Regions from separate parts of the Brevibacillus sp. NRS-1366 genome, predicted to be linked through region 1. Evidence: predicted binding sites of a transcription regulator. Region 1 holds the regulator's gene; each other region holds the start of a gene.
What was found. The regulator LexA, encoded in region 1, represses DNA repair genes until DNA is damaged. The targets are predictions, from matches to a motif close to CGAACATATGTTCG.
Positions count from the first base shown of each region.

Region 1 (7,942 bases):
GTCCAGTTTATTTTGTTCCCGTTCATATTCGCGGTGCTGGGTACTCACACCCATCCCCCCTCTCACGTCATCAGTTGACCTTAACACGTCATTGAAATTGTCGGGCAATCCATACTCCTGCCGCGCAAGACAATAATCCAACAATCAGACTAAGCAAGGCATACAAGATCCCCCGCATAAACTGTCCTTCTCCCCAAAAAGAGACGACTTCTAAGGAAAACGTGGAAAAAGTCGTGAATCCTCCCATCACGCCTGCTGCAAATAATAAATAGAGTTCTGGTGAGAGAATGCCCTTCTCTTTTCCTAAAACCGATAGGATGCCGATTAAAAAAGAACCGAGTATATTAGCTAACCACGTACCTAACGGCAATCCGGGTTGATTTGCCAAGAGCGAAAGCCCGTAGCGAAAAAGCGAACCAAATGCCCCTCCGATTGCTACCGCTACCCACGCCATCCCAAACCCTCCCTCGAAATAGCTCACGCGGAACAAAAAGACACCCCAGCGTCAAGCAAGGATGTCTGTTGTATTCTTACAGTAATCTTACTGTTTTGGATTATTTTCTTCAAGGTCTTCCACATAACGGATGGAATCCAAATTCGCTTTCAGCGAAAGCTTTACTGCGTCGATGTACTTTTGACGAAGTGCTTTTTGTTCCGATTTTTCCTCTTCGGACAAACCAACCTCGCGAGATTTTTTGGACAATTCATTAATGCGTTTGATTTCTGCGTCAGATACCAAAGCTGGTTCCTCCTACTCTATAGTAATGCCGTTTCATTATACCATATCGTCGGCATCACGCAAGCTATGGAAGGTTACTCTGACACTGGAATAATGAGCGTCTGTCCAGGATAAATGAGAACGCCGTCCAGGTCATTCGCCTTTTTAATCGCTATGATGAGTTCATTCACATCCATTTTGGCTTCCTCTTTGTGGTGAACAGCAATAGACCACAAACTGTCGCCCGAGCGAACTGTCACTTCTTTTCCATGCAGTTCCATCGAATCACCAGAAGCAAACACCAGTTCGGTTAGTAAGTAAAAAAAGAGAGCAAAAGTAGCTAGAAATAAAAGTGCTTGTCCCCTAGTTATGCCGAATCGCCCGCGGTTAACTGTCTGTTCTTCAAAACGGTTATGAATGGTCATCACAGTCATGATTATTCCCTCCTGCAAACATACGTTCCTTTTGTTGTTTTCATCATAAATGAGAACATACGTTCATGTCAACAAAATAATCGAACTTATGTTTGTCGAACGCAAGCTCCCATGGTATAATATAGGAAAATATGTTCGAGAAAACTGAGGTGTCTTATATGTCGAAACTATCCAGCCGGCAACAAGCCATTATTGATTTCATTCGTAAAGAAGTTCGAGACAAGGGCTACCCACCTTCTGTTCGAGAAATCGGCGAAGCTGTGGGACTCGCATCCAGCTCTACCGTACACGGCCACTTGGCCCGTCTAGAGAAAAAAGGTCTCATCCGAAGAGACCCTACCAAACCTCGCGCTATTGAATTACTCTCGGAAGAAGATCGTTTTCAAGATAATTTTGAAGACTCCGTTGTTCGTGTGCCTGTCATTGGAAAAGTAACAGCAGGGCTGCCGATTACAGCGATTGAGGATGTGGAGGAATATTTTCCTTTGCCTGAAAACATCGTGACATCGGACAAGGTGTACATGCTTCGTATTTCCGGAAACAGTATGATTGATGCTGGTATTCTCGACGGCGACTACGTGATTGTCCGTCAGCAGCATGTTGCCAACAACGGTGACATCGTCGTCGCCATGACAGAGGAAGACGAAGCGACCGTCAAACGTTTCTTTAAAGAAAAGAACCACTTCCGTCTCCAGCCTGAAAATGCAACGATGGAGCCGATCATTTTAGACAACGTTTCCATCCTGGGTAAAGTCATTGGCGTATACAGACTGATTCACTAATAAAAAAAGGGCAGCCGAAGCTGTCCTTTTTTTGTCGCCACTATTTTTCACTTATCCAGCTAAAGGGCAATAAAGAACCAAATGATCATGGTTACTTGCAGCACGACCTTGACCACAGCGCTGCCGAGAAAACCGATCAGTGACCCAAATCCTGCTTTTACCGCTTTTTCTATCGGCTGCTTCTGGGCGAGTAATTCTACCAGCACAACAAGCACGAATGGCAGAATCAGCATGCCGAACGGTGGAAACAAGAAGATCCCCAGAAAAATACCCACGGCAGCTGCAACCGAGGACCATTTCGACCCGCCATATTTTTTCACGAAATACATATTTGTCAGCAGATCCGCCCCATACAACAAAATACTGAGTACAGCCATTCCCCACCAGAACGAAGCTGGTAAACCCGCACCTGGTTCCGCGATAACAAAGTGATAGAGCAGAAATCCGCCCCAAAGCAAGATCGTATCCGGCAATACAGGCATAAAAATACCGGCAATGCTCAACGCGAACAAAGCCACTACGATAATCCACAGAAAAATTTCCATTCTCTGCACTCCCCTCTGTTTCATATACGACTAATTACCGATTTCGTTGCACTCTCTTTTCATTCTCGCTACAATAAGTTTTTGAAGACGTAATACTTTGATTTTTGCCCTATCTCATTTATTTGAAACGGAGGGACTCTTTTGAGCGACTGGCTCGACCTTTCTTATTTGCGTACAGGAACCAATCGACAAAGGCAGGCATGGGAAGCGATCCAGCAGACTGGCATTATGGCACTGCTGCAGCCGTACACTCCTGTATTGGCTGGCACGATCCCGCTTTGCATTGATAGGGATGACAGCGACCTGGATATTATCTGTGAATGTCATCACCTTGAGGACTTTGAATCGAAAGCACGAACCGTTTTCGGCGAGTCGCAGGGGTATGCAGAACAACGACTCACAATTAACCAGGTACTCACCAGTGTGATTCAGTTTTTTGACGCCGGCTTTTGTTTTGAATTGTTCGCACAGCCTGTTCCTGTCACGAAACAGAATGCCTATCGTCATATGGACATAGAAGCCCGGTTACTCTCGTTAGGCGGTCCAGATGCCTATCGTGAAATTCGCCGACTCAAGCAGCAAGGTATCAAAACGGAGCCCGCTTTTGCCATTTATTTTGACATCCCCGGCGAAGATCCTTACCAAGCGTTGTTAGAGTTAGAACCATTCACCGACACAGAATTACGTACTCGACTCCGTAACATAAAAACCTCGTAGCCAGGCTTCGGGTCACGAGGTTTCCACTCCGTAATGCGCTTTATTTTTTAGCAGTTCACGAATATTGCCCAGATAAGGCATTGGTGCTTCGGCTTCTGCAATTGTTTTCCACGTAATCTCCTGAATTTCCGAATCGGTTGTTCCCATCTCTCCGCCGATGATCTCTCCTCGAAACGTAATGAAGGTTACGTGCTCTTCGTTAATAACTTTTTCGCTTACATGCAAAAGATCGCTAACCTCAACATCGAGCCCCGTTTCTTCCTTTACCTCACGTACCGCTGCCTGATTCAGCATTTCCTGATGCTCTCGCTTTCCACCAGGAAGACTCCAGAACTTCTCATTTTTTACGGTTAAGACTTTGTCCATGGCCTCGCTGTAAAGTAGTACATATACGACATCTACATGTATGACGTACACATTCATTCCTCCTGAACGATCTTCATGTTTACTAGTTCTGCCTGCCAAGCAACTGAAAAAAGTCATCTACTATCTGGGAATACATGATGTCGGTGTATTCGGAAATGCTTCTGCCTTCTCCACCAAATTGATAGGTTCCATCAGCTCGTACAGAAGGGGCTTTTGCTGTTTCAACTGTAAACCAGCTTTGTTTTTTAATCGCAGCAATCGGTCCTATATCATAGATCGCTCTTTCTCCTTTATTCATATCCACAAGCAATTGGTGCAGGTATTCCCCGATGGCTCCATTTCCCTTGACGAAAGCTTCTGATTGACTTACCGAAGCGTTCAGTTTACTACAGACACCTGCTGCTATGATCCAGTGAAATTCAATAGGAGACGCAAGCAGAATACGCAAGGCCTCTACATCATTCATCGCATTATATTTTTTCCCGTCAGTAGGCCAAGCTCCCCCGCCTAACCAAAACAATTTGATTTTTGAAAAAGACTCTGGCTTTTTTAGATACGCCGCCGCCACATTTGTCAGAGCAGCAATAGATACGACATGAAGATCATCTATGGATTCAGCCTGCTCTGAATTCTTAAAACACATGCGAGTCTAAATAAGCCATCATCTCGTTTTGAAATTGTTCCTTGTTATCGTCATAGATATTAACATGCTTCACAGTGAAACCGAGGTGACGGAGTATTTCAAGCTCGATTTTTTCCCTTTCTTCTAAAAACTGAACTAAGCCAGGTACACCCTTTAGACCATGCTTTTTGGCGTACCCACGTTCCATACAATATTTGGAGACACCTTCTATCCATTCTTTTGATCTCTCGTGGATTGCTCTCTCAAAAGTGGCTTCGGTGGATTCATGTTGAAGGTAAATAACGATCGGATTCAGTTTCCTTATCGTTTGGGATATGTTTTGTATATGTTGGAAGATTTGATGTTTTTCCGGGCCATAACGGGCCATTAGAGTTACGACGGGATTTTGCAGGAAACAGCACTCTAGAACTATGACTTCATCTTTCTCATGCTGCACTGTGGCAAAATGATCCCAAAGCTCCAGGACCACTTTACAATGCAGATATTGCGAAAGGTCTCCATTATAAATATCGCTTGATTGAAGCCGTGCCCATAATTCTTCTGGAATCACATGTTCATTCTTTCGTTTCATTTTTAAGAAAGGGATTAAAAAATAGCTTCCTATTCTGTAAGTCATTTTCCTTATTTGCTCTGATTCATCTGGATAGGACTCCAATATTTCATCATACCCGGCATGCGAAAAACACGATACATGGTCAGGATCAACTGGATGATCGAGGCATCCTTCCGTATATAAACGTGACTTTATTTTTCTTTGTTCCAAAGTATTTTGAATGAAGGTCGCGGTCGTTGTCTTACCTGCCCCCCATGTTCCTTCAACTAAAATCAATTTAGTTGTCATATGTACCTCACTTTTTGTTGATATCTCAATAATAGAGTCATTAAACAAATTCACTCCGAACAAACAACCGAATAAATGAATAGACCTCTAACGGGAGGTCGTTATTTTTTTCTGATTTATTTTAATGAAAAGCAAAGCCCACCAAAGAAGGATGCACAAGTAACCGATCATCACGAAGAGGGACCACGGTGAGTTATGTTGTAATTCCTGAAAGAAATGACTGAATTCATTGAGCCCCTCTGCCCTGCCTATACTGCTTCCCAGACTGATGATCGGAATTGAAACGGTATATAGGCTCACAATGAAGGAAAACATGATCATTTTTTTCTGAAAGAGACTACGTATGGCAGCGACTAACGTCATGAACATGATCAAATAATAGATGATCCATAACCAAAACGGAAGGGTTTCTGAACTCATTGACTCGCCCCCCTATTTTTTATTTCGGATATAACATATTTTAACAGATACCAGACCTGCAATCCAGAAAACGTGCAGTTAACTATCCTGTAAATGTGTCAAAAACAGTAAAAAAAGAGGAGTCGCAAATGCGCTCCCCGCTTCTATCTCGTTCCAGGGCCTCACCTACACCGCATGATTCGTCTTCCATTTCTCATCTTCCTTTAACTGCTTCCGGTAAACGGCTCTAGACAGCCAAATACTCAGTTCGTACAAAAGCAGCAGTGGAATCGTCACCAAAATCTCCGTAACGAGTTCCGGCGGCGTCAAAATGAACGTCACAACTGTTAATCCGAAATAAGCGAAGCGGCGCATCTTTACTAGCACCATCGGATTCAGAATACGCAGACGGGTCAGAAACATGACAACAATGGGAAGTTCGAACAGCACCCCTATCGGTATGACTAACTGAAACATAAAATCAAAATATGCAGCAATGCCATAATGAGGAGTCACACCCATTTGAGTTGACATCCCAGTCAAAAACTTCATCATCATAGAAAATACAATATAATATCCGAACAAAACACCGCCGACGAATAGGAAAAAAGCTATTGGAATAAAAAAGAGTGTCATTCGCCGCTCATGGTCATTCAATCCAACCGAAACAAATCGCCAGGTATGGTAGAGTGCAACCGGCAATGTCGCAACTGCGCCAACTAACATAGAAAACTGCATGTAGATGCGCAATGCGTCTGACGGATGGAGGGAAATGATCGGTACCCCTTCTTCCATCGGTACAAGCTTCAAATACTCGATGATGGGGCCAGCAAAATACAAGCCAGCGAGAAAAGTCATAACAAATACAGCCAATACCCAGACAATCCGTTTCCGCAGTTCCGACAGGTGTTTGACCACTGTCATCTGATCGTTGTCCCTCATAGAAATCTCCCTTGTAAGCGCTTAGGTCGCTTGAATCCGTAGTCTCTTGCTTTTTTGTATTTATAGTACACTGTTCTTCTTAGGCTGTAGAGAGAGCTGGCAAAAACGACCTATTTCCGTCACAAAAGCAAAGAGTTAAAATATGGCGGCGATGAGCGGTCAAGAACCTGAGTTCCAAGTCAAATGGAGCATACTGAAAAGCATTTCTAATCAATATGGTATTATTTAGTTTTAAAATGTGGTATTGTCCTAATAAATGGAATATACAAACAGATGATGCTTGGAGAGCCATTCGTTCGAGTTAATCCTGCTTATATATTGCTTACCGGATGAAAGAGTTCTTTAAACGTGCACTTACCTTTGTTTAATGGAGGTTATCTTTTGAATAGGAATCGAATGTTCATTGCAATACCATTAACGTTTTTAATAATAGCCGTAATCCTAATCACGTCTAAGGTTTCCTCAACAGGTGATCCAGTAGAAGAAGCTAGGCAGGCAATCACACTTTTCAAGTACGCCCAAGATACCAAGAACGTAGATGAGATGATTAAATATTCAAGAGATATTCGGTATAGGGATGATAGACAAAGGCATAAAGAGTATTACAAACTCTTTACTCAGGAGCCTGCTTCGATAATTAGTGTAGGAAGCGCAAAAGCTGTAGACAGTAATCTTGTAATGGCAGAAATTACTTACCAAGAAGACGGCAAGAACCACGAATTAACACTACCCGTCTATAAAATAGATGGACATTGGAAATTGGTGATCGGTATACCTGTACAACATCAAGCCAATTAAGCGGATCACTTAACAGATGGTCTCTACATTTGTAATAGTCGAGCCTCATAAGCGTGGATCATTTGGAGGTGCTTACCTGATGGAACCACTAATGGGATTTGTCTTGCTTGCTTTTATCGTCGCTCTTGTTTATCTCCTGTTGGATGCCTCCTCGAAGATCCACCTTCATTCATCAAAAAAATTTGATTTAATTTCTTGCATGTAACATGAAGACCTGCATATAATAAAATCATCAAAAAAAATTGATGAATGAGGTAGTACGTAATGACAGATATGAAACAGAAGTTGGAGCAATATGAAAAGAAATTCAAGGCTCTCGCTGATCAGAAACGCTTAGAGATCATGTATGAGCTTTGTCAGCGAGGTAAAACCTGCGTCTGTGATCTTACAGAAGTATTTGAAATGCCACAATCCAAATTATCGTATCATCTCAAAATTTTATTGGACGCAAACCTGATTGTTAAAGAGACAAAAGGTACGTGGAGTTATTATGACTTAAACGATGATGAAGTGAATCACCTCTTATCGGAGGAGCTTTGTTGTATTTTCAGGAAAACCGGTAAAGGAAGCTGCTGCTAATTTTTTTGAACCTTACATCAATTTTTTTTGATTAATAGTATAAAAATAAAGGGAGGATCATGAAATGAAGTATGTGCATGTTGGGATTAATGTAACGAATCTGGAGAAATCGATTGAGTTCTACCAGAAAGTATTCGGAGTAGAGCCTGTGAAAGTAAAGACAGATTATGCGAAATTC
Region 1 covers NZ_JBITPN010000022.1:324,077-332,018, forward strand. Annotated here, with positions in the region: gene ACIFQN_RS18245 (HelD family protein) at 1-48, opposite strand, end outside; gene crcB (fluoride efflux transporter CrcB) at 89-454, opposite strand; gene ACIFQN_RS18255 (DUF896 domain-containing protein) at 542-739, opposite strand; gene yneA (cell division suppressor protein YneA) at 814-1,152, opposite strand; gene lexA (transcriptional repressor LexA) at 1,311-1,934, shown strand; gene ACIFQN_RS18270 (DUF456 domain-containing protein) at 1,994-2,479, opposite strand; gene ACIFQN_RS18275 (DUF4269 domain-containing protein) at 2,621-3,196, shown strand; gene ACIFQN_RS18280 (NUDIX hydrolase) at 3,209-3,613, opposite strand; gene ACIFQN_RS18285 (nucleoside hydrolase) at 3,645-4,205, opposite strand; gene ACIFQN_RS18290 (hypothetical protein) at 4,195-5,046, opposite strand; gene ACIFQN_RS18295 (hypothetical protein) at 5,134-5,466, opposite strand; gene tatC (twin-arginine translocase subunit TatC) at 5,632-6,387, opposite strand; gene ACIFQN_RS18305 (hypothetical protein) at 6,769-7,185, shown strand; gene arsR (arsenical resistance operon transcriptional regulator ArsR) at 7,459-7,764, shown strand; gene ACIFQN_RS18315 (ArsI/CadI family heavy metal resistance metalloenzyme) at 7,829-7,942, shown strand, end outside.

Region 2 (7,942 bases), on a different contig from region 1:
TGTGGAAGCGTGGCAACACGTGGAGCTGACGAATACTAATCGGTCGAGGACTTATCCACACAACCTTAGCAAAAATCATGCATATCTAGTTTTGAAGGTGCATATTATCACGGAGAGTTACCCAAGAGGCCGAAGGGGACGGTTTGCTAAACCGTTAGTATGCGCAAGCGTAGCGAGGGTTCGAATCCCTCACTCTCCGCCATTTTTATTTTTGGCGGCGTAGCTCAGCTGGTTAGAGCGTTCGGTTCATACCCGAAAGGTCGGGGGTTCGATTCCCTCCACCGCTACCAAAGGGGCATAGTTTAAAGGTAGAACGAAGGTCTCCAAAACCTTTGGTGTGGGTTCGATTCCTACTGCCCCTGCCAGAGGAACCTACATCTACTACCAACGTAATAATCATGGCGGTCGTGGCGAAGGGGTTAACGCACCGGATTGTGGCTCCGGCACTCGTGGGTTCAAGTCCCATCGATCGCCCCATATAATGGGAGTATAGCCAAGTGGTAAGGCACGGGTCTGCAAAACCTTCACCCCCGGTTCAAATCCGGGTACTCCCTCCAAATGTGTCCCAGTAGCTCAGCAGGATAGAGCAACGGCCTTCTAAGCCGTCGGTCGGGAGTTCGAATCTCTCCTGGGACGCCATCGCTATTAAAACCGGGTCATATCAACGTTTGTCAGACGTGAATGGTTCCGTCAGGCCACTCGAAAAGTCAACGATCACACGGTCTGCGAACGGGAGATAGCGGGAACCATACGGTCTAGAACGTCAGACAACGCGGTTATTTCGGTCAAAAAGGACCTCCTACGGACTCAAGTTATCTATTTGAGTGTGAAGGAGGTTTTTTTCGTGAAAGAGGACCCACGAAAAGGTAGTGAGCTTGTGCGGAAACTTACGCAGACAGTTTAAGTAGACGTACCCATTTAGCGGACTGTACCCGTTTAATGGGTATTTTTTTGTGTTGATTATCAAGATTTATGAGTATAATATGGGAACTAATGTTCGATAATGGGGGGGACGCGATGATTGATACGATCACAGTTGCGGTAGAAAACGTTGAAGGTCTACGGTCTATGAGTTATGGGTAAAGACAGGCCGAAGTCGTGGCGGCATCATGACGGTGCTTGACGTACTGGCGCGAAGAGTATATCGAGTGGCAGCGATCAGAGCCGGATCGGATGACCGTAATTAAAGCATAGGAACGAAGGAGACGGTAACTTTGGCGAAGAAAATTGACAACTTATTCGGATCACTGCGGATGGTGTTACCTGAACATCGGGCGGCCATTATCGATTTGGAGGCAGAACGCGGGCTTATCGAAAAGCCGTCCGTTGAGGATGACGAGTTCGGCGAAATGTGCTTCCGTGTGTACGACAGCACGCAATATGATTACGCAATTAACGTGAGATGGTTTGTGCCTAAAGGGCGGCTGGGAACGATTGAGGAGGCGTGGGGCGTAGTTCACGAGATTGATGCGGTGAGGAGGCGGTTCAAGCTGGTGAGCGATTGGGATTCGCAATGGGTGACCGTGGAGGACCTCGTGAGTGTTATGAAGTGCTAACAAATTTATCGACAAAATTAGTTAGAAAGCGATGTATATAATAAGGAAGAGACGCGTCTTTAAGAAGATTTAACGGCACAGCTCGCCTCCTCTCGATCTCTCAGTAGATGGAGAGGAGGTTTCTTATAGGGACGGATGGCAAGCAAATAAAGCAGTACGCCTGACTGTGCCTCAGATAAAGGGATTATAATAATAGAGCCCGTGCAGATAGCGTTTTTCTGCTTTTTCCATGGCGATAGCCTTCTCATCCTCCAAAGAGGCCCTAAGCTTCGCCCAATACTCAGGTGTTGCATCGCTTAAGTCGACAGCCTGTGGGTCCCCTACAAGATTGCGAATCAGTTGCCAGTCATCAGGATGCTCGTATTGCTTCATGCCACCTCCAATCAAGCGAATATCATGCAGCAGAAGCTTAATGTCCTCAGGAATCATAATCGTCCCCCACAAACTTTTTTTGACTGGATGCGTTCATATTCATAGTCTTTACCACCACAGGTAATAATTTGTCTAATTTCAACAAAAGTATGTAAGAAAACGTAAGAAACAGCATTTTCTAGGTCCGTATAATGTGACGAAACAATGATATTTTTGTGGAAATTGGATTCCATAATTGACAGATGATTCGACACAAAAAAACATGATTTTACAAGAATAGGAAATAAACAAAGACTTCGTCACCTGGCATTATTTTTTAAATGCAAAATGGGTAATTGGATGTCTGAAAGTTGTATTGACTTCATAAATTGGATTGTGTATACTCAATTCCGTGATTCATGTCAACCGGAATGAAATGAACTTTTGATAGATCTTAGCGGTCGTGGTGGAATTGGCAGACACACCATCTTGAGGGGGTGGCGGGGCGACCCGTGCGAGTTCGAGTCTCGCCGACCGCACCATCATATATGCAGATACCGTCGATAGATGTTCGTGATCATTAACCAAATCGAGCCTTTCTTTGACAAGGGCTTTTTTTTCTGCTCGTCGTCACGGGATGTCGAATAGAAAGAATGAAAGGTGGGAAAGGTGATAGCAGTGCCTTCATTTTTTCCCACTTTTGGGTCATTGCGAAGGAATCACATTTGATGTACACTGCCAAGTGAGAGAAAAACAATAGAGAAATTTTGGAAAAACACTACCTGGATCAGATCTGACCCAAATCTGGTTTAGGTCGAGGAGAAGAACCCATGAGTGTAATTAGAGAGATCATTGAGGGATTATTCATCGGATTTAGTTCAACAGTAGGAGTAGTAAGCACGTACCAAACCCTGGTTTCATGCGCAGGACTGTTCCGCAAAAAGGAACAAGTAACAAATGAACCACAGAAAACTTTTGCCGTACTAGTAGCAGCACACAATGAAAGTGCCGTTATCGCACCGTTGATTGAAAACCTGAAAAAACTGGACTACCCGCGTGAGATGTACGACATTTTTGTCATCTGTGACAACTGTACAGATAACACTGCACAGATCAGTCGGCAACACGGAGCCTACGCTTGTGAGCGTTTTGATACGTCCAAGCGCGGTAAGGGCTTCGGGATTGAATGGATGTTGGAAAACCTCTGGGCAAGACCTAAGCAATACGATGCCGTTGTCATGTTTGATGCAGACAACCTTGTAGAGAAAAATTTCTTGCGTGTCATGAACGACCGTCTCTGCAAAGGGGCGCGAGTAATCCAGGGCTACTTGGATTCCAAAAACCCGTTCGATTCTTGGATCACGCTTTCGTATGCTGTAACGTACTGGTTTACGAACCGCATGTGGCAACTTGCGCGTCACAACTTGGGCCTGCCGAACACATTGGGTGGAACAGGATTGTGTATCGAGAGCAATCTGCTGAAAGAAATGGGCTGGGGAGCAACCAGTCTGACGGAGGACTTGGAGTTTGCCACTCGCTGTATTGAGCGGGGCATTTACCCAACTTGGGCACATGACACAAAAGTGTGGGATGAAAAGCCCATTGATTTGAAATCCTCAATGCGTCAACGCCTGCGTTGGATGCAAGGCCATTACGATGTGGCGGGGCGTTACATTGGATCCGTTTTGAAAAACGGAATTAAGTCCAGAAAATTGGGCATGCTGGATGCAGCCTTTTACCTGTTCCAACCGATGTACGTATTGATGGTTACCATGATGTCTCTGTTGTTCCTGGGCCGCTTTTTTGATATCGCAGCCTTGACACCAGCGGCTACGATTTTGCCAAGCTGGCTCGTATACGGTTCAACAGCAGTATTCTATTTGCTGCCGATTCTGGCGCTGTATTTGGAAAAGGTACCGCTAAAAGGATATCTCGGGCTGTTGCTATTGCCGTTCTTTTTCCTGACCTGGCTTCCGATCATGTTCTACGCGTTTTTCACCAAGAAAAATCAGGTGTGGAGCCATACCTCTCACACTCGCGCAATTCGTATCGAGGAGATCCAGCAATAACGATCCGAAATAAAAACCACAGGGGAACAAAACCTGTGGTTTTCCTGTTTTTCAAAGTGGCGAAAATAGCTTCTGATTTGGTATAATGACGTGATTAAGGAATCGAAAGTGTGTCTCGTGGCCAGAGGCACCCGGTTGCAGTTACGCCTAGAGTGACGTGGCTGTGCCATGAGGAGGAATACAGCAATGAAGGTAGTACCAAACATTTGCACAAGCGAAGTCCCACTGATGTGGGGCGATAAGCGATATCATACATGGAACCATCATTTGCGGGGGACCTTCCACGAAAAGATTTTCAAGGTTCCACTGGATGGCGGGTTCAGCTGCCCCAATCGGGATGGTAAGGTGGCAACAGGGGGCTGCACATTTTGTAGTGCCAGAGGATCTGGGGATTTTGCAGGCGATCGCAGGATGGACTTGGAACGTCAGTTTCACGATGTAAAAAATCGCATGCACGAAAAATGGCCACAAGCCAAATACCTCGGGTTCTTCCAAGCGTATACGAATACGTACGCCCCTGTAGAAGAGCTGAGAGAGATGTACGAAGTGATTTTAAAACAAGAAGGGGTAGTGGGCCTCTCCATCGCTACACGCCCTGACTGCCTTCCAGATGACGTCGTGGAGTATCTCGCCGAGCTAAACGAGCGCACATATCTCTGGGTCGAGCTGGGGCTCCAAACCGTTCACGAGCATACTGCGACATTGATCAATCGCGCACACGACTTCCAGTGCTACGTAGATGCCGTCAAGAAGCTGCGCAAGCATAACATTCGTGTCTGCTCACACATTATTTACGGTTTGCCGGGAGAGACGCATGAAGAGATGATGCAGACAGCAGAAGCAGTAGCTCATCTGGACGTTCAGGGAATCAAGATTCACCTGTTGCACCTGCTGCGCAAGACCCCAATGGTGAAACAGTATGAAGCCGGTCTATTGGATTTCCTGTCGCAAGAAGAGTACACCAAGCTGGTGGTGGACACGCTAGAAATTCTCCCGCCTGAAATGATTGTTCATCGCATCACGGGTGATGGGCCACCTGATTTGTTGATTGGGCCAATGTGGAGCCGCAAGAAGTGGGAAGTGCTGAACGGAATAGATGCTGAATTGAAAAACAGAAACAGTTGGCAAGGAAAGTTTTACGTCCCACAACCGTAATGAGATGTTTGAACAATAAAAGGGAGCCTTCTCGATGAGGCTCCCTTTCTGTTATTTATGATACGTGCGAAGAGTTTTTTTCGCTCGCCCGGGATAATTAGTAATCACCCCGTCTACACCTAATTCAAATGCTTCTTGGAGCTGACGGCCGCTGTTGACTGTCCAGCCGAGTACGCTTAAACCGTGCTTATGGGCCTGCTTTATCGTATCGGCATTTAGCTGATCATTCGGCACATGGATCTGATCAGCTTTATAACGCTCGGCTACTTCCCAAGGCTTTGCAAGTGGCCCCACATATAATAGACCAGTGGTCTGCAGCGGGTCTATTTTTTTGATTCGCAACAAACTATCGAAATTGAAGGAAGAAATAATGGTTCGCTCGGTTAATTGGAAGCGCCTGATTTGTTCGATCACCATCTCTTCTAAATGTGGCTGGTTCAACAGGAAATTTTTCATTTCGATAATAAAGCGCAGGGGTGTATCAGAAAAAGTTTGAAACACCTCGCGCAAGGTAGGAATCCGGGCTTTGGAAGATCGGGATTGAGAATCTTTGTCTGCTCGAAACCGACGCAGCTCTTGCAAGGTGTGACTCCGGACCAGACCCGTGCCAGACGTCGTACGATCTAGCTGATGATCGTGAATAACGACCAGCTTGTTATCTTGACTCAACTGCACATCCAGCTCGATTCCATCCGCACGCCGCCGAACTGCTGCGTGAAAAGCTTCCATCGTGTTTTCCGGAAAATGGCCGGAAGCGCCGCGATGGGCGTAAATGAGTGGGAGCACGTGGGCTTCCTCCCTTCAAAGACATCTCTATTACATGCATATGTAAAAAGCCCCTCGATACTACCTTTCCTGAGGGGCAACCGAAGAAACCTATCCGAGTGCAGTAAGAACAATCACCAAGAGGACAAATAGGACCAATACCAGCACGAAATCGTTGTTTCTGCCGCAGCTCACACAAACCCCCTCCTTCCCAGATGGAGCACCTTCCTTCATCCTATGACTGAATGGGGAAAATGGCGCTCATCGAATGCCCATTCGTCCTCCATATGTGCATGACAGACGCCTTTTTATACAGATTGGCAGATGACGGATATCAGGAATTTGCTACAATAAATAGCAAAATCAAATGCGTAGGAGGGAAAAGCGCCATGTTAGAGGAAAAGGCGTTGTTGGCCTCAGGTGACTTGGTCTTGGACCATCAAAATAGCCGGGTCAAGCTGCACCAGTATGATCGGACACAAATTGCACAATGGGCCAAGCGATTAAGGGAGCTGGCGATTGAGTCAGATGCCACCAAACTAATTGTTTATGGGAAAAAAGGAGATGTTCCCGCCTGGATCAAAGAGGGCTTTTCGCTGGAGGGGACCATTGATGGCTTTTTTAAAGGGGTAACGGCTTATATGCTCACGGTCTATTTAACAGAGGAACGGGCGACATCTTCAGCACCCGAGCTGGAAGAAGAAATCCTCGCACTGAGCTTGGCAAAAGCGGCTAAAGGGGAAGAGAAGGCTTTGCCTGCTGGCTATGTTTTGCGAGAAGCATCTGAGGCGGATGCAGAGGAGCTGGCACGGCTATACGGTCTCGTGTTTGCCACGTATCCTACCCCGATGGATGATCCCGGGTACATTCGGAAAACCATGTTGGAGGGTACCATTTACTTTGTCGTTGAGTCTGAGGACAGCATCGCTTGTGCGGCATCGGCAGAGGTAACAGAGCGGATGGGCTCGGCAGAGATGACGGATTGCGCGACACATCCTGAGCATGCGGGAAAAGGCCTCCTCCAGCCGTTATTTACAGCGCTAGAGCGCAGGATGGAGGAAGCCGGTATTTACTATTTGTACACATTGACGCGGGCGCAATCAGCAGGGATGAACGTAACGGCTGCAAAAATGGGGTACGAATACCGCGGGCGGCTCATCAACAACTGCACGATCTTCTCTGGTTATGAGGATATGAACATTTGGGTGAAGTCACTTCGCCCGATTCAAGAGTAAAGGCTATACGTGAGAAGGATAAAGCTGCTGCTGAAGACGACGTGCCATCAAGGCCAGTTGAAGCTGCCAACGCTGATGCGCGTCCTCCAGGCGGTAGCCTGTTTTTTCTTCGATCTGGGTGAGGCGGTATTTCAAGGTGTGACGGTGAATATATAACGCTTGAGAAGTCTGCAGACCGTTCCCATTATGCCCTAGATACACATCGAGTGTTTCCAGCAACTGTTGATTATACTTGGAGTCATAACGGATCAATGGATCAAGCAGAGGCTTCCACAGCCCAAGCATGTTTTCTTCACTTTCCCGATAGGGAAACAGAAACTGATAGCCTTGCATGTCCCGGTAATGAAGACAGTCGGGGGACGCAGCTAATAATGGATAAGCTTGCAAGGCAAACATCGCTTCCTCAGACGCGCTGACCACATCGGTCAACTGATTCCGCGGGTTGCTGATCGCGATATGCAGGGCGTAGGACGAATGGAGCCGTTCCCAGCGTGATGTGAGCTGAGCTAATAGCGAAATGCTTGTCTGATCGTCAGGCAGCACGAACAACAGACAGTGTGGACGCTCGCGCAAAAGATACGAGCGCTGGTGGCGATCACAGAGACGTCTCATCAATGTAATGACACTCTGATGAAGCTCTGCCAGCCCTGATCCATTCTCTCCCTCAACTTTTACAGCAATGACGAGATGCCTGCCCGCCGAGGGGTAACCAAGCATGCGACAGCGACTGTCTAGCTCCGCTGCGCTCATCGGTTTCCCGTTTAACAACTCCTCCACGAGATCGCCCTTCAGTCGCCATTCTGTAGCCGAT
Region 2 covers NZ_JBITPN010000019.1:249,932-257,873, reverse strand. Annotated here, with positions in the region: partial or broken rRNA gene ACIFQN_RS13645 (23S ribosomal RNA) at 1-59, shown strand, start outside; tRNA gene ACIFQN_RS13640 (tRNA-Ser) at 112-202, shown strand; tRNA gene ACIFQN_RS13635 (tRNA-Met) at 214-290, shown strand; tRNA gene ACIFQN_RS13630 (tRNA-Trp) at 292-365, shown strand; tRNA gene ACIFQN_RS13625 (tRNA-His) at 402-477, shown strand; tRNA gene ACIFQN_RS13620 (tRNA-Cys) at 484-557, shown strand; tRNA gene ACIFQN_RS13615 (tRNA-Arg) at 563-639, shown strand; gene ACIFQN_RS13610 (YolD-like family protein) at 1,215-1,556, shown strand; gene ACIFQN_RS13605 (hypothetical protein) at 1,728-1,985, opposite strand; tRNA gene ACIFQN_RS13600 (tRNA-Leu) at 2,365-2,449, shown strand; gene ACIFQN_RS13595 (glycosyltransferase family 2 protein) at 2,738-3,976, shown strand; gene ACIFQN_RS13590 (TIGR01212 family radical SAM protein) at 4,163-5,131, shown strand; gene ACIFQN_RS13585 (glycerophosphodiester phosphodiesterase) at 5,183-5,917, opposite strand; gene ACIFQN_RS13580 (YjcZ family sporulation protein) at 6,008-6,130, opposite strand; gene ablB (putative beta-lysine N-acetyltransferase) at 6,286-7,131, shown strand; gene ACIFQN_RS13570 (PucR family transcriptional regulator) at 7,135-7,942, opposite strand, start outside.
Region 2: ACIFQN_RS13610 (YolD-like family protein) is a predicted target of LexA. The motif match lies at 987-1,000, and genes of this name have one in related genera.

Region 3 (7,942 bases), 270 kb from region 1:
CTAAAGACACTATTTTTAAATACTACATAGATTGATTCATATAAAAAAACAAAGGTGCAAGAAAAGTGACAGAATAGTAAAAAAAGCAGGAACGAATGGGGCTCTAAACTTGATAAGATTTTGTTTTCCAAATAAAAAGATCCGTACATGTTATACGGATCTTACCTACTCATTTATGCTCATTTCATTTTTGGCGGGTTTCCCTCATAGACTGGTCTTCTCTCCTTGCTGATAATGTTTCATCCATAGTCCAACGAGCTGCTGGCACTCCGCACGCAAAACCTCGATCGAATAGATGGCTTCTCTGAGATAGCCGCGCTGCCGATAATGAACTACATACATATGTCCTTGGCGCTGTGAGCTGACTACGGTGCATCCGCGTTGCCGCAACCCGCGACGCAACTGGTGGTGCTGCCGCTCTGCCCAGCGGGAAAGATCCTGGAAAAGCCAATCAAATACTTCGTGATAAGAAAGCTTCAGCGGTACGATACGAGCCTGGCTCAGGTCTACCATGGCGACGCGAAACAAAAGCCCAAACAAAATATACAAACGCACCAGCTCCTGCTCTCCCTCTTCTGCCGGCGAAATCGACTCCATCACTTGTAATGCCCTCCGATCTTGCGGGCCCTCTCTTTTGCCTGACCAGCGCTGAGCAAGGAGGCGGCACGCAAAATAGCATCCGGTCCATAGCGTGCACGAATATCGTCCATCGCATGAGCCAGTAAGCGACTTTTGTGATTGTCCGTGAACAGATTAAGCTGTACGACGTTGTCAGGAACCAACTGCTCCAGGCTGACGCCGATACTGCGGACGGGAGTCTCCTGCCAATGGCGGTCGAACAGGCGACAAGCAGCTTCGTACAACGTCATGACATCATTGGTCTGCTCTGCCAGCTTCATCTGTCGACCAAAACCAGTCCCGGCAGCCAAGTCAGCACCGCGACAGCCGACTGAAAGCACAGATCCCATTCGCTCCTTGCTCCGCGCCCGGCGACACACTTCTTCGCACAGCTCCAGCAGCACTACCTTGATTTCGGCGGCTGTATGATAATCCCGCGGCAACGTCATGTGATGACCGATACCTTTTTGTGTATCATAAACATTCAAGGAAACGGGCGAATCATCCAGTCCATGGGCCGTACGCCACAACACCTCGCCGTTTACTCCCCAATGACGAATCAGTACGGCCGGTCTCAAATCCGCCAGTTGCCCGATCCGATAGATCCCCATTCGATGAAAATGGCGCTTCATCCGCGAGCCGACCCCAAACATTTTTTCAATCGGCAGCTTCCAGAGTGTGTCGGATAATTCCTCCCGCTTGAGCCAAAAGATCCCCTCTTCCCGCTTCTTGGCGAAGTTGTCACAGGCCATTTTTGCCAATACTTTGTTCTCTGCAATTCCCACTCGACAGTTGATCCCCGTCTCCAACCAGACACGGCAGCGAATTTGCTTAGCCATTTGTATCGGGTCCCCAAACAGATGAACACTGCCGGTCACATCGAGAAACTGTTCGTCAATCGAATACGGCTCCACCTTGTCGGTAAACGCTTCGAAAATTTGGGTGATCTGCGTTGAGATGCGTATATACATTTCCATTCGCGGGCGCACAACCACGAGCTGGCGGCACTTTTGCTGAGCCTGCCACAAAGCTTCTGCTGTGACGACTCCGTATGTTTTGGCGATCGGACAGGCTGCCAGAATCACCCCGCTGCGTCTCTCTGGATCACCTGCTACAACAATCGGCTGATTCCGCAGCTCGGGATTGGCCACTTTCTCCACACTTGCGTAGAAGCTTTGCATGTCAATCAGAAAAATAATTCGTTTGTTCGCATTGGGCATATAATCATCCCCTGAATAAGAACTTGTGTTCCTGTTTTGGTTCTGTTCTTATTATAGCAAACAAACGTTCGTATTTATACCTGCATCCCTGAAAAATTCTCTGGTAATTATTTCTTCTCTTTATACACGTGGGCTTTCTTTTTTCAACACGGGTATCCAAATTTCACTTTTAAAAGTAGGCGACGTTATCTCTTTGTTCTCGTTCCACAAGATTTCCGGCCCCTCGGCTAGTTCGTAGCTGGAGGGCGGAAACCACTCAGAATAGATGCGCCCCCAGATATCCTGCAGCGTCTGCGGAAACGGCCCGACAACTTCGAACACAGCCCAAGTTGAGGCAGGAACTTCAAGCTTTGCCGTGATGTCCGGACAGTCTTTAGTCGTTGCAACGCCAATGTAATGATCCAGCTCTCCATTGTCCAGTCTGCCTTCTGAAAAGTTCGTGGAGGCGCTAATCAGTCCCGAGGGCTCGACATTCGAAAGACTCTTCCACTTTTTGATCGTCTCATGATCTAGACTTGCCCACATAGCAGCCACCGCAGGATTCACTCCGTGGTATACCAAAGGCACCCTTTTCATGATGCCAACAATGCGAAAAGCTGCTTTCTTTTCAATGCGATAGTTCATTTCGTTCCCTCCTTTAATGGTTAGCTGAAAGGTCATTCGTGGATAGGCTTTCAGCGAATGTCCATGGCTCCTGGCTTCTGTTGGAGTGACTCCATGCAACTGTTGAAAGGCCCTTGCGAAAGAATCTGGCGAGTGATACCCGTATTTGATCGCCACGTCGATAACCCTCGTATTGCTGTCTTTTAGATCAAATGCAGCAAGCGTAATCCTTCTGCGCCGGATATATTCCGAGAGGGTAATGCCTGCGAGAAAGGAAAACATCCGCTTAAAATGATACTCGGAGCAGCAAGCGACCCTGGCTACTTCTTTAAAATCAATCTCATTCGTAAGGTTTTCTTCGACATAGTTCAAAGCCGCATTCATCTGTTCCAGTGAATTCATAGATACACCCTCCTTTCAACAATAGACTAGCAGAAGTAGTTGATTCCCATCCGACATTTCGTGCACAGTTCTGTAGGGTTTTCAAGCATATCCAACAAAAGGAGGTTGATCCTATTCAAGACAGGCAGATTCAGATTCTTCCCCGTAGCTAAGGAGCAAGCGGCTGATCTGTTGCTACATAGAGTCACTTCCCATCACTGCTTGGACCTAGGAGAGAAAATCCGTAAGACAGCCCGGTAACCAGAACCGTTCTTTGTTTCCGATCAGCGTCAAACTGAAAAAGCTCCATGCCCTCCCCTTCCTTTGCAGCCTCAGCGAAAATAAAGCGATGCGTTCCCGGAATCCATGCTCCCGCTCCGATTTGCTGGAGAAGCTTCGTAGAGCCTTGGAACAGACCAGCATTCCAGTAATATTGATACATGCCATCATCAGATTGAACAAAGCCGGACCAGAAATCAGCGGGCACAGGTGGATTCCAGCTCGTCATCTTGCCCGATTTCCATTCGAAGCGCTGACGAACCTCCTCAAAGCTCTTTTCCTCTTTTCTCATGGCAAACGTGACAAACCGGCCATCATCATCAAAGCTGACGGGGACAACCGCCCCATTCCATTCGCTTGTAGGAACCAATCCTTTGATGACCCCCGGCCATGTCATAGACTGAATATAGCTTCTCGTAAAGGGCATCGCACTCACAATAATTCGTAAATCGTGACAGCAATACGTACCGCTGCTTGGAGTCCAGGAATTCCATATTCGTCATGACCGAAAAATCAGTCCATTTTTCACATGTTTTGCCATCCACCGAAATTTGCCAAATTTGTTGTGGTGGCAGCACGACTTCTTGCCACACAATCTCTTCGGAGGACTTTTGTGGAACAGTAACCAGCAATTGCAGCTGACGATCAGAAGCCCAATGAAAGGTAAAGCCTGGTTCGATGAAACCTAGGTCCTCTTTAGAGGTAGCCACTTTGGCATGATTTCGGATTGCCACTTCTACACTTACCTGATCCATGGCCTCGCGGAAAAAGAATGTGTACGACTGAGGGTCAATTCCGACGACAGTGCGCAAAGGGGAGTGCAGCCTGGGCTCTTCATTCAATTGAATCCGTACATCCTCTTGCATCGATGCGATTGGCTTCTCGGATGAGAACGTAGAGACTGAGCCACACCCTGACATAGCGAAAAGAGACAAGCAGAACAAGATGCTCATTCCTAGTAAGGATTCCGTTAGATGAGCGACCGAGATTTAGCCGAGAGTACAAAAAAACCTTCCTTAGACTTCATTAGGAAGGTTTTTGCTGATTGATTCGTACACTAGTCAAACACAATCCCGTCGAGTACACCCTCGCGCTTTAAGTAATCGCGAAGCCAGTGGTACTCGGCATCTCGCCAAAACGAGTTGTCCGCAACCAGACGGGCTGTCTCCTGTCTGGCTACCTCCAGAGCTTTGTAATCGCTCAAGAGATCCGCCACCTTGAACTCAGGCAGACCGCTTTGTTTGGTTCCGAAGAAATCACCCGGTCCACGCAGCTCCAAATCGCGCTGGGACAGTTCGAAGCCGTCTGTCGTCTCACACATGACGCGCATCCGCTCTTTCCCAATCTCTGATTTGGGATCGGCTATCAGAACGCAATAAGACTGCTCCGAGCCACGTCCCACACGACCACGCAGTTGGTGCAGTTGAGCGAGACCGAACCGCTCTGCATCATAGATCACCATATACGTCGCATTCGGTACGTTTACCCCTACCTCTACTACTGTTGTGGAGACCAGAACTGCGTATTCGCCTGAGAGAAACGCTTGCATCACCGCATCCTTTTCTTTTGCAGGCAATCGTCCATGCATCAGCCCCACGCCAAACTCAGTAAATACATGGGAGAGCTGCGCATGAACATCTATCGCATTTTGCACGTCCAGCTTTTCCGATTCCTCAATCAATGGACAAATGACATAGGCCTGCCGTCCTTTGCGCAGCTCGCCCTTCATTTGCTCGAGAACGGCGGGAAATTGATCATGCTTTTTCCACGTCGTCTCAATCGGTTTGCGACCCGCCGGCATCTGGTCAATCGTAGATACATCCATATCGCCAAATGCGGTGATCGCCAGTGTACGGGGAATCGGTGTCGCCGTCATGAACAAAACATCAGGTGACAAGCCTTTGCTGCGTAATACCCGCCGCTGCTCTACACCGAAGCGATGCTGCTCATCTGTGATGACGAGGCCAAGGCGTGAGAAAAACACGTCTTCTTGAATCAGCGCATGTGTCCCTACCACCACGTCAATTAGCCCCATTTGCAGAGAGCCGATCACTTCACGCCTGCGTTTAGCTGTCAGCGAGCCCGACAACAAAGCTACTTCAATCCCGTAGTCAGATAGAATAGCGGTCAGGGACTGCACATGCTGCTCCGCCAAAATTTCGGTCGGTACCATGAGCGCTCCCTGAAAACCAGCCTTCACAGCGGCAATCAGTGCGATCGCTGCCACCACGGTCTTTCCCGAACCTACATCCCCTTGCAGCAATCGGTTCATCGCATGAGGAGAGCGCATATCATCCAGGATTTCCTTGACGACTCGTTTCTGTGCATCCGTCAGCGGAAACGGCAGGGAGGTCACAAATTGACGTACCTCGTCCATCGGAATCGCTAAAGCCATCCCTTCCGTCTGCTGCCTGTGAATACGGCGAAGTGTTTGCATTTTCAACTGAAATAAAAATAGCTCCTCAAACATGATCCGCCGCCGCGCCTGCCGACCATCTTCCGCATTTTCCGGAAAATGAATCGAATGAAAAGCATCCATACGCGGCATGAGACGGTATCGTTCCACAATCTCCGGCGGTAAGATTTCAGGTACTTCTTTTCCATATTGCCGCAAAGCTTGTTGGATCGACTTGCGGAGCAAAGTATGCGTCACATCTCCCCCTAATGGATAGATGGGCGCCAGCTCCCCCCGCTTCGTCGCACGATCCGAATCTGCCTCCGTCATTTCACTAACTGTGATCTGCAGCTTGTGCTTGTCCCATTTTCCCGTAATGAGAATTTCCTTGCCCGGCGACAATCTGCTTTTAATAAATGTCTGATTAAACCATACAGCGGTTACGACTACCCGGTCCATGACGATCTTGACGGAAATGCGCGATTTTCCCTTTCCATAAAAACGAACAGAGGGTTCGCCGTACACCGTTCCCGCCAGCGTGACCCTCTCTCCATCTTTTACTTCTGTCAAATCACGCACGCGGTAATCTTCATAGCGAGACGGGAAATACTCCAGCAAATCGCCGATGGTGTGAATTCCCAATCCTGCAAAAGCCTTCGCCCGCTCTTCCCCTACCCCGTGCAAATGGGAAACGGGCGCTTGATATGCACCAGCCATTATTACTTCTCCATCCGCACGCCAAAAACTTTGGCTTCGATCATACGGCCTGTTTGGGTTGCTGCCAATCCACCCTGTGCTGTTTCTTTGAGCGTATTCGGCATCGCGCAACCGATCCGATACATCGCTTCGATGACTTCGTCTGTCGGAATTACGCTCTTGATTCCTGCCATGGCCATATCCGCTGCTACCGTAGCAATGGCGGCTCCCATCGCATTTCGTTTGACACAAGGTACCTCAACCAGTCCGGCTACGGGGTCACAGACCAGACCTAGCATGTTTTTCATCGCAATCGCCACTGCCTGAGCAGACTCCTCTGGCGTGCCGCCTGCTATTTCCACGATCGCTGCAGCAGCCATCGCGGTCGCAGAACCAACCTCTGCCTGACAACCGCCTGCCGCACCTGAAATGAATGCATTATTGGCGATGCAATAGCCGATCGCACCAGCCGTAAACAAGTAGTTCACCATGTCTTCGCGGCTTGGCTGCAGCTTGTCAGACACCGCAAACAGTGTTCCCGGCACAATGCCACAGGCGCCTGCCGTAGGAGTTGCCACAATGGTACCCATCGCTGCATTGACTTCATTGACCGCGACAGACATCGAGACAGCATTCAGGAGAGTCGGCCCCGACAAAAAAGGCTTTGTCTTCATATATTCCTGCAGTTTTTTGGCATCGCCGCCGGTAAGTCCGCTATGGGAACGAATGTCTTCTGTCAGACCGCGACGCACTGCTTTTTCCATTACATCCAGATTGGCGTACATATCTTGCATGATGGCATCCCGAGAACGCTGGGAAACCTCCATCTCCGCCTCAATCATCACCTGGGAGATTTTCTTGCCCTGTGATTGTGCCAATTCAACCAGTTCAGCCACATTGCGAAACATCTAGTTGGATTCACTCCTCTTTTCACTTGTTGATCAGGCGCCTTGCCTAACTCAACGACAGCAGGGATACTTCAAAAATATGAGGGATCTGGCGGATTTCCTCCAGTACCTCGGGGGAGAGCGCCCGGTCTGTCTCAATCGCCATCAGCGCACGTGAACCACGGTCGTGTCGCGACACTTCCATGAGTCCTACGTTGATTCGATGATGGGTCAATACTTTTGCCACTGCAGCAATCATCCCGAAGCGATCCTCGTGCAGGACAAGCAAGGTAGGCGTATCGAAGCCCAGCTGCAAGGCGAAACCGTTTACTTCCAATACTTCTATTTTCCCTCCACCAATCGAAACGCCGACGATCTCTATTTGATGCTGATCGTCTGACAGCTTAATCCGCGCAGTATTAGGATGCTCCGTTAGGACGTCCGAAGTAGTCAATACTACTTCCAGTCCTGCCTTTTGGGCAAGCAAGAGCGAGTTCTTCAATCGCAAGTCAAACGTATCAAAGTCAAGAATCCCAGCAACAGTCGCAACATCGGAGCCATGGCCTTGGTACGTTTTGGCGAACGAGCCGTAAAACGTAATCTCTGCCCGTGTCGGTTGCTTGCCGAACAGCTTTCGTGCTACCCGACCAATTCGAGCGGCACCTGCCGTATGCGAGCTGGATGGACCAACCATGATCGGGCCGATAATATCAAACACACTTTTGTATTTCAACCGGTTCTCCTCCTGAATCACAAGGGGTTCAACAAGATTCACTCTCATTGTATCCTACGTGCTGTGAATACGCTATATAGGAAAGCATCCAAGCTGCTTTTCTCCCTATTTTTGGCCAAAAAAACGCTGT
Region 3 covers NZ_JBITPN010000022.1:592,696-600,637, forward strand. Annotated here, with positions in the region: gene ACIFQN_RS19615 (hypothetical protein) at 205-597, opposite strand; gene dinB (DNA polymerase IV) at 597-1,838, opposite strand; gene ACIFQN_RS19625 (AraC family transcriptional regulator) at 1,959-2,843, opposite strand; gene ACIFQN_RS19630 (hypothetical protein) at 3,028-3,471, opposite strand; gene ACIFQN_RS19635 (hypothetical protein) at 3,422-3,967, opposite strand; gene recG (ATP-dependent DNA helicase RecG) at 4,159-6,213, opposite strand; gene sdaAA (L-serine ammonia-lyase, iron-sulfur-dependent, subunit alpha) at 6,216-7,100, opposite strand; gene sdaAB (L-serine ammonia-lyase, iron-sulfur-dependent subunit beta) at 7,147-7,812, opposite strand; gene ACIFQN_RS19655 (hypothetical protein) at 7,841-7,942, opposite strand, start outside.
Region 3: dinB (DNA polymerase IV) is a predicted target of LexA. The motif match lies at 1,896-1,909, and genes of this name have one in related genera.

Region 4 (7,942 bases), on a different contig from region 1:
TGATTTTTTCGAAAACAACTGTACGAGCAGAAGACGGCAAGGAGGATAAGGCCATCTTTGATCCGGAGACGGGTAATCTGCTGGCACTGAATTTGGAACCGAATTCATTGCTGAAACCTGCATTTCCTACTGATCAGCAAGCAAAAGCAAGAGCCCAGGCTTTCGTAACGGGCTTGCAGTCGCCAGGCAATACCTATCAGCCGAGAGAGATTACACGCGCAGAAGGGTTAATGACGGTCCGTATGGTTCGCAAGCTGAACAATGTGGTGCTAGATGATCAGTACGATGCGTTAGTCAGCTTCGATGGTACGGGGAGGCTCGTGTCATTTCGCACGTTTGACGGTAGACTTTATGACAAAATCAGTCTGACTTCCTTACCTTCGCCGCAACGGGTTCTTTCCGCTCAGCAAGCCCTTATGCGTTTCAAGGAAAGCCATCCATTGGAGCTTGTGTATCTGCTTCCTGAACAATTTGAACGAACAAACTCGGTGGAAGCAAGCTTAGCTTATGTGGTTAAGGATGGTATCATCAATCATCCATATACAGGAAGTGCCTTGGATGCTGCCAGCGGAGGGCGGCTGATTGATCTGTCGAGCAGCAATAGGCGGCCTGTTCAAACGATTAACATAATAGGGACTGGAGAAAAGTGGAGTGCCCAGAATGATAAGCAAGCAGGTGACCTTGTCCGAATACTTGTACGTAAGGAGACAGACAAATTACCTCTGTCGACCTTCGAGGAAAAGTATGGTGATGGAGAGGAACGGCGCTTCTTTATCTGGGGCCAATTTGCTGAAGGTACCAATGATCAGGATAAAAAATACAAGATCGGGGAGTTCACTCCGGGCAGCAGCAAAGACAAACGACTGCATATTCTGCTGGAAACAGATGCAAAGACTGGTCAAATGCTTCGCCTCGTCATCAAAGATGGAAATGACATAACTATCAAGACAGATAAAAAACGGGATTGGAAGGAAGCAGAGTCGCTATTGAAGCGGTTGGTCCCTTCTGGAACAAACCAGATGCGCATGAGAGACGTTGGTGATGAGACATATACGCTGATTACAGCTGATCCGTTAATCAATGGCATTCCTGTGTATCGGATGGGTCAGTGGGAGGAACAGGGGATGTACAGCTTACAGATGAATTCCGTGACGGGAGCTTTAGAGGAATTGACAATGGATTCTCCGTCCAGTCTGATTGCTCCTGCCAGGTCCAAGGCAATTGCGGAGAAGGTAGCTGTGGATCAGTTGCTAAAGGTTTTTCCCCTCGAGCTGACCTATATTCATCAGAAAAACCTGCATACAGGAGAGATTAGCTGGAAGCTGGGCTATGATCTTTCTTTTCGTCAGACTCGCTCACATTGCTTTTGCGGGGGTGAAGCCAAAGTCGATTTGACTGTTTATTTGGATGCAGTGACAGGCAAGGTAATCGTCAACGAATAAGCAATTTCATTTTTTCAGTGAAAAAGCCGCCTCTTTCGTGAAAAGGAAAAGCGGCTTTTATTCGATTTATGAGTTGGCTTCGAAGCCGTTAATTTGATTCAGCGCTACCTTTTTGCCATCCTCGAGTACGAACTCCACGAGTCCATTTTTCATGCTGACCGCTTTGATGATACCCGACAGGCTGTTGGTAGAAGTCGAGCCATCCGTATTGGTTTGCGACTCTGAATAGGTGATGGTGAAGCCAATCATTTGAGCGTACTGAAGCGAGTTGCTCATTGACTTACTTTCCGGTTTTACTGTCATGCCGACGATTTCATCCAGTTTTACGGTTGCGCCATTTTCCAACTGGAACTGGGCTGAACCATTCTTCATCGTAAAGCCGGTAATGACGCTGTTTACGACTTCATCTACCTTCGAGATGTCGTCCGTAGTAGCCGGATTGCCGTCTTTATCCACTTCTTTGGATGTTTTATAGGAAATCTCATTGCCGATCATTTCCATAAATTTCAGGCTGTTATTCAAAGCATTCCCTGTCATGCCTTGAGACTCAAGCCCTTTGATATTAGACAATGGGATCGGTGTAGATTCACCTGCCAGGCGGAAGTAAATCTTGCCGCTGTCCATATAGACAGCTTCGATCACGCCGTCTTTTGTCTCAGTGGACGTTTCGCCTGTGAGTTCATCTTTGGTCGTGAGCGAGTAGGTAGCTGTACGTCCAACGAGGGACTCATATTTCTCCAAAGTCAGCATGCTGTTATTGGATTGCTCCATCAGCGTCGCCACTTTTGTCATTTTTTCAACCATGGTCATCATGCTGGTTTGCTGGATGAATTGGGAGTTGTCCATTGGGGACATCGGGTCCTGATGCTTCAATTGTTCCAGCAAAAGCTTCATGAAGGCATTGTTATCGAGCTCCGTTGTGAACTCTTTTTTGCCTTGATAGCTCATGTGCGGCTGTATATAGGGATTATTTTTAACGGGTGTTCCGATATCTGACATGTCGATCCTCCCTGAAGATGGCGAGTGTAACCGTGCGTACTTTACTTCCATTATGTATTATCGGTAAAATCTGGCGTAGGATGAAGACAAACATTTGTTCGAATTTCTGGCTTATAATCACCCTAATTGTGTTATAATGGAAGATAGAAACAGTTATGCAACGAGGAGATGAACGAGGGAATGGAGCGTTTTGAATTGGTATCGGAGTATCGACCGTCCGGTGACCAGCCGACTGCCATTGCCGAGCTGGTGGCAGGTATACAGGCGGGTAAACGGCACCAGACACTGCTGGGTGCGACGGGTACGGGAAAGACTTTTACAGCCGCCCAAGTCATTGCCCAAGTGAACAAGCCGACATTGGTGATGGCGCACAACAAGACATTGGCTGCTCAGCTATGTGCGGAGTTCAAGGAGTTTTTCCCCAATAACGCTGTAGAATACTTCGTCAGCTACTACGACTACTATCAACCAGAAGCATACATTCCCCAATCGGATACGTTTATTGAAAAAGACTCAAGCATCAACGACGAGATCGATAAGCTGCGCCACTCGGCGACCAGTGCATTGTTCGAACGGCGCGATGTTATCATTGTCGCATCGGTCTCCTGCATTTACGGTTTGGGTTCGCCTGAGGAGTACCGGGAGCTGCTCTTGTCCTTGCGTGTAGGCATGGAAAAAGGACGGGATGAGATTTTGCACCGTCTGGTCGATATCCAGTACACACGCAATGACATCAACTTTACCCGTGGTACTTTCCGTGTGCGTGGCGATGTTGTGGAGATTTTCCCTGCATCCCAAAGTGAACAGGCGATCCGTGTTGAATTTTTTGGAGACGAGATTGAGCGGATCACGTCCATTGACGTTCTGACCGGAGAAATTCTGGGACAGCGTGATCACATTGCCATTTTCCCTGCCTCTCACTATGTTACACGTGAGGAAAAAATGAAGCTGGCGGTCGAAAGCATCCAGAAAGAGCTGGAAGAACGACTCGCCGAATACCGTGAAGCAGGCAAACTTTTGGAGGCTCAGCGTCTGGAGCAGCGCACACGCTACGATATTGAAATGATGCTGGAGATGGGCTTTTGCTCCGGGATTGAAAACTACTCGCGTCATCTGACGGGGCTACCTGCTGGGCATGCACCATACACGCTCATGGATTACTTTCCGGAAGATTATCTCGTGATCATGGATGAGTCGCATATGACTTTGCCACAGGTGCGCGGGATGTACAATGGTGACCGTGCGCGCAAGGATGTATTGGTTGAGCATGGATTTCGACTGCCGTCTGCGCGGGATAACCGCCCACTTAAATTCGAGGAATTTGAAAAGAAAGTGAATCAAGCGATTTACGTTTCAGCTACGCCGGGACCTTATGAGCAAGATCATTGTCCAGAAGTGGTGCAGCAGGTAATTCGGCCAACGGGTTTGATTGACCCGACGATCTCTGTTCGCCCAATCAAGGGTCAGATTGACGATTTAATCGGCGAAATCCATGCAACGATTGCCAAGAATGAGCGGGTGTTGGTTACGACTCTGACAAAGAAAATGTCGGAGGACTTAACAGACTACTTAAAGGAAATTGGAATCAAGGTACGATATCTTCACTCGGATATCAAGACGATCGAGCGGATGCAAATATTGCGTTCCTTGCGCTTGGGTGAATTTGATGTTCTCATCGGGATTAATCTGCTGCGGGAAGGCTTGGATTTGCCTGAGGTATCTCTCGTAACCATTCTCGATGCAGACAAGGAAGGCTTCCTGCGCAATGAGCGCTCCCTGATCCAGACGATTGGCCGTGCTGCTCGTAATGCGGAGGGGCGCGTGATTATGTACGCAGACAAAATGACTGATTCCATGACGTCTGCGATTCGTGAGACAGAGCGCCGTCGTGCGATCCAGGTGGCCTACAATGAGAAGCATGGAATCACGCCGCAAACGGTGAAAAAGGCTGTTCGTGAAGTGATCGAGGCTACCAAAGTGGCAGAGGAAAAAGCAGATTATTTGCCACATGCAGACTTCAAGAAAATGCCGAAGAAAGATCGCATTACTGTGATCGAACGTATGGAAGAAGAAATGAAAGAAGCGGCACGCAACCTGATGTTCGAGCGTGCAGCCGAATTGCGTGACTTAATTCTTGAGCTGAAGGCTGAACTCTAAGGAGAGATTTTTTTCATGCCATTAGAACATATTGTGGTGAAGGGTGCTCGCGCCCACAACCTGAAAAATATTGATGTAGTAATCCCGAGGGACAAATTCGTCGTACTGACGGGTTTGTCCGGTTCGGGTAAGTCTTCCCTTGCTTTTGATACGATTTACGCTGAGGGACAACGCCGTTATGTAGAATCTCTTTCTGCCTATGCCCGTCAATTTCTTGGGCAAATGGACAAGCCGGATGTCGATTCTATCGAGGGACTTTCGCCTGCGATCTCTATTGACCAAAAAACAACGAGCCGCAACCCTCGTTCCACAGTAGGGACTGTTACGGAGATCTACGACTATCTGCGTCTATTGTATGCACGGGTCGGTAGACCAATCTGCCCAAACCATGGCATCGAGATCCAGTCGCAAACCATTGAGCAAATGGTTGATCGTTTGCTGGAATTCCCGGAGCGTACAAGAATGCAGATTCTGGCACCGATGGTCCAAGGGCGCAAAGGAGAACACGTAAAGCTCTTGGAAGATATCCGCAAGCAAGGCTTTGTTCGTGTGCGGGTAAATGGTGAAATTACAGATTTGTCCGAGGATATCAAGCTGGAGAAAAACAAGAAGCACAACATCGAAGTGGTCGTAGACCGGATCGTAGTAAAGCCGGATGTGCAAGCCAGGTTGGCGGACTCATTAGAAACGGCGCTTCGCCTGGCTGATGGCAAAGTGATCGTCGATGTCATGGAACAGGAAGAGCTGTTGTTTAGTGAGAAGCACGCTTGCCCGATTTGCGGATTCTCAATCGGAGAGCTGGAGCCGCGCATATTCTCCTTCAACAGTCCGTTTGGGGCTTGCTCGGAGTGTGATGGGCTTGGGGTCAAGCTAGAGGTAGACCCGGATATGGTGGTTCCCGATGCAACCAAGACATTGAATGATGGCGCTGTAGGGGCATGGGAGCCTAAGACTTCGACTTACTATCAGCAATTGCTGGAGTCTGCCTGCCGCCATTTCGGGATTCGGATGGACGTTCCTTATGAGGAGCTACCTGCAGAGCAAGTACAGATTCTCATGTACGGAAGCATGGGTGAAAAAATCCAGTTCCGTTATGAAAATGAGTTCGGACAAGTGCGAGAGGCCGTCGTTCCATTTGAAGGGGTCATTCCGAATTTACAACGACGTCATTTGGAGACCAGCTCCGATTACATTCGGGAGCAAATCGAAGGATTCATGAGCCAAAAACCGTGTCCAGTCTGCAAAGGGCATCGTCTGCGTCAGGAGAGTCTGGCGGTAAAGGTCGGGGATCGGAGCATCTCCGAGCTGACAACGTTGTCTATCCTCGATGCTCATCAATTTGTGAATGCGGTTGAGCTCACGGAGCGAGAAGCGAAAATCGCCAACCTCATCGTGAAAGAGATCAAGGCCAGGCTCAACTTTTTGATTGATGTGGGGCTGGATTATTTGACGCTGAGCCGTGCTGCAGGGACACTCTCCGGTGGGGAAGCGCAGCGGATTCGACTCGCTACCCAGATTGGCTCAAGTCTGATGGGAGTTCTCTACATTCTGGATGAGCCGAGCATCGGGCTGCATCAGCGTGACAATGCCCGACTGATCAAGACGCTGGAGCACATGACCAAGCTGGGAAATACATTGATCGTAGTAGAGCATGACGAGGACACGATGCTTGCGTGTGACTACATTATTGATATCGGTCCTGGCGCCGGTATCCACGGTGGTCAAGTCGTGTCTGCCGGTACGCCCAAGGAAGTGATGGAGGATGCGAATTCACTGACAGGTGCTTATTTGAGCGGACGCAAATTCATCCCGGTACCGATGGAGCGGCGCAAGCCTACTGACAAATGGGTGAAGATTGAGGGAGCAAAGGAAAACAACCTGCAGAACGTAACGGCCAAGATTCCATTGGGATTGTTCGTGGCGGTCACAGGGGTATCCGGCTCTGGGAAAAGTACGCTGATCAATGAAATCCTGCAGAAGACTCTGGCTCGCGATTTGAATGGAGCAAAGGTAAAACCAGGGGAGCATCGCCGCATCGTCGGTCTGGAGCATCTCGATAAGGTAATTAATATTGACCAGTCCCCGATTGGACGAACGCCACGTTCCAATCCAGCTACGTACACAGGGGTCTTTGACGATATTCGCGATCTGTTTGCGTCTACCAATGAAGCCAAGGTGCGCGGCTACAAAAAAGGTCGCTTCAGCTTCAACGTCAAGGGAGGCCGTTGTGAAGCGTGCAGCGGTGACGGGATTATTAAGATTGAGATGCACTTTTTGCCTGACGTCTACGTGCCTTGTGAAGTATGCCATGGCAAGCGCTACAACCGTGAGACGCTCGATGTGAAGTACAAGGGTAAAAGCATTGCAGACATACTCGGAATGACGATTGAGGATGCGGTAGAGTTTTTCCGCAATCTGCCGAAAATTGAGCGTAAGCTGCAGACGATTGTTGATGTAGGATTGGGCTACGTGAAGCTGGGACAGCCAGCAACAACACTCTCTGGTGGAGAAGCACAGCGTGTCAAGCTGGCTTCTGAGCTGTATCGACGCAGCACTGGTCGAACCTTATACATTTTGGATGAACCCACAACTGGGCTGCACACAGATGACATTGACCGCCTGCTGAAGGTTCTTCAACGGCTGGTGGAAAACGGAGATACTGTGCTTGTCATTGAGCACAATCTCGATGTGATTAAAACGGTAGACTATGTTGTCGATCTAGGACCTGAAGGCGGTACTCGTGGCGGGCAGATTGTCGGCACCGGGACACCTGAAGAAGTAGCCAAACTGGATGGCTCCTATACGGGAACGTACTTGAAGCCTATTTTGGAACGGGATAAAGCGCGAACCGTAGCCAAACTGGAACAGCTCGTATCAAAATAAACCGCGTGAGACGCCTCTCTTGAATGAGAGAGCGTCTTGTTCGCTTACAGCCATTTATGCGCAGAATGCAACGACGTGTTTAGCTGATGCGTAATGGTGTGAGGAGGAAAAGCGATGGAGTTTATAACAGAAGCACTCAAAGCCCTGCCAGAGGAGCTGGTTCAGGAGGCGTACAGACGTTTTCGCGGGCAAGACCCGGCGCACGATTGGCAGCATAATTTACGAGTAATGGCGATGTGTGAGCGGATTGGGCGTGAGGAAGGGGCGGACATGACCGTTCTTCGGCTGGCTGCTTTATTGCACGACATTGGCAGGGCCGAGGAGCGGCAGACAGGCGAGTGTCATGCAGAGATCAGTGCGCGTGTGACGGGTGTCCTGTTGCGTGAGCGTGGGATGGGGGATGACCTCATTTCGCGTGTGCAGGCTGCCATTCTTGCCCACCGCTTTCGCAAGGATTGTCC
Region 4 covers NZ_JBITPN010000063.1:77,043-84,984, forward strand. Annotated here, with positions in the region: gene ACIFQN_RS34475 (hypothetical protein) at 1-1,442, shown strand, start outside; gene ACIFQN_RS34480 (flagellar hook assembly protein FlgD) at 1,509-2,441, opposite strand; gene uvrB (excinuclease ABC subunit UvrB) at 2,622-4,598, shown strand; gene uvrA (excinuclease ABC subunit UvrA) at 4,614-7,481, shown strand; gene ACIFQN_RS34495 (HD domain-containing protein) at 7,596-7,942, shown strand, end outside.
Region 4: uvrB (excinuclease ABC subunit UvrB) is a predicted target of LexA. The motif match lies at 2,529-2,542, and genes of this name have one in related genera.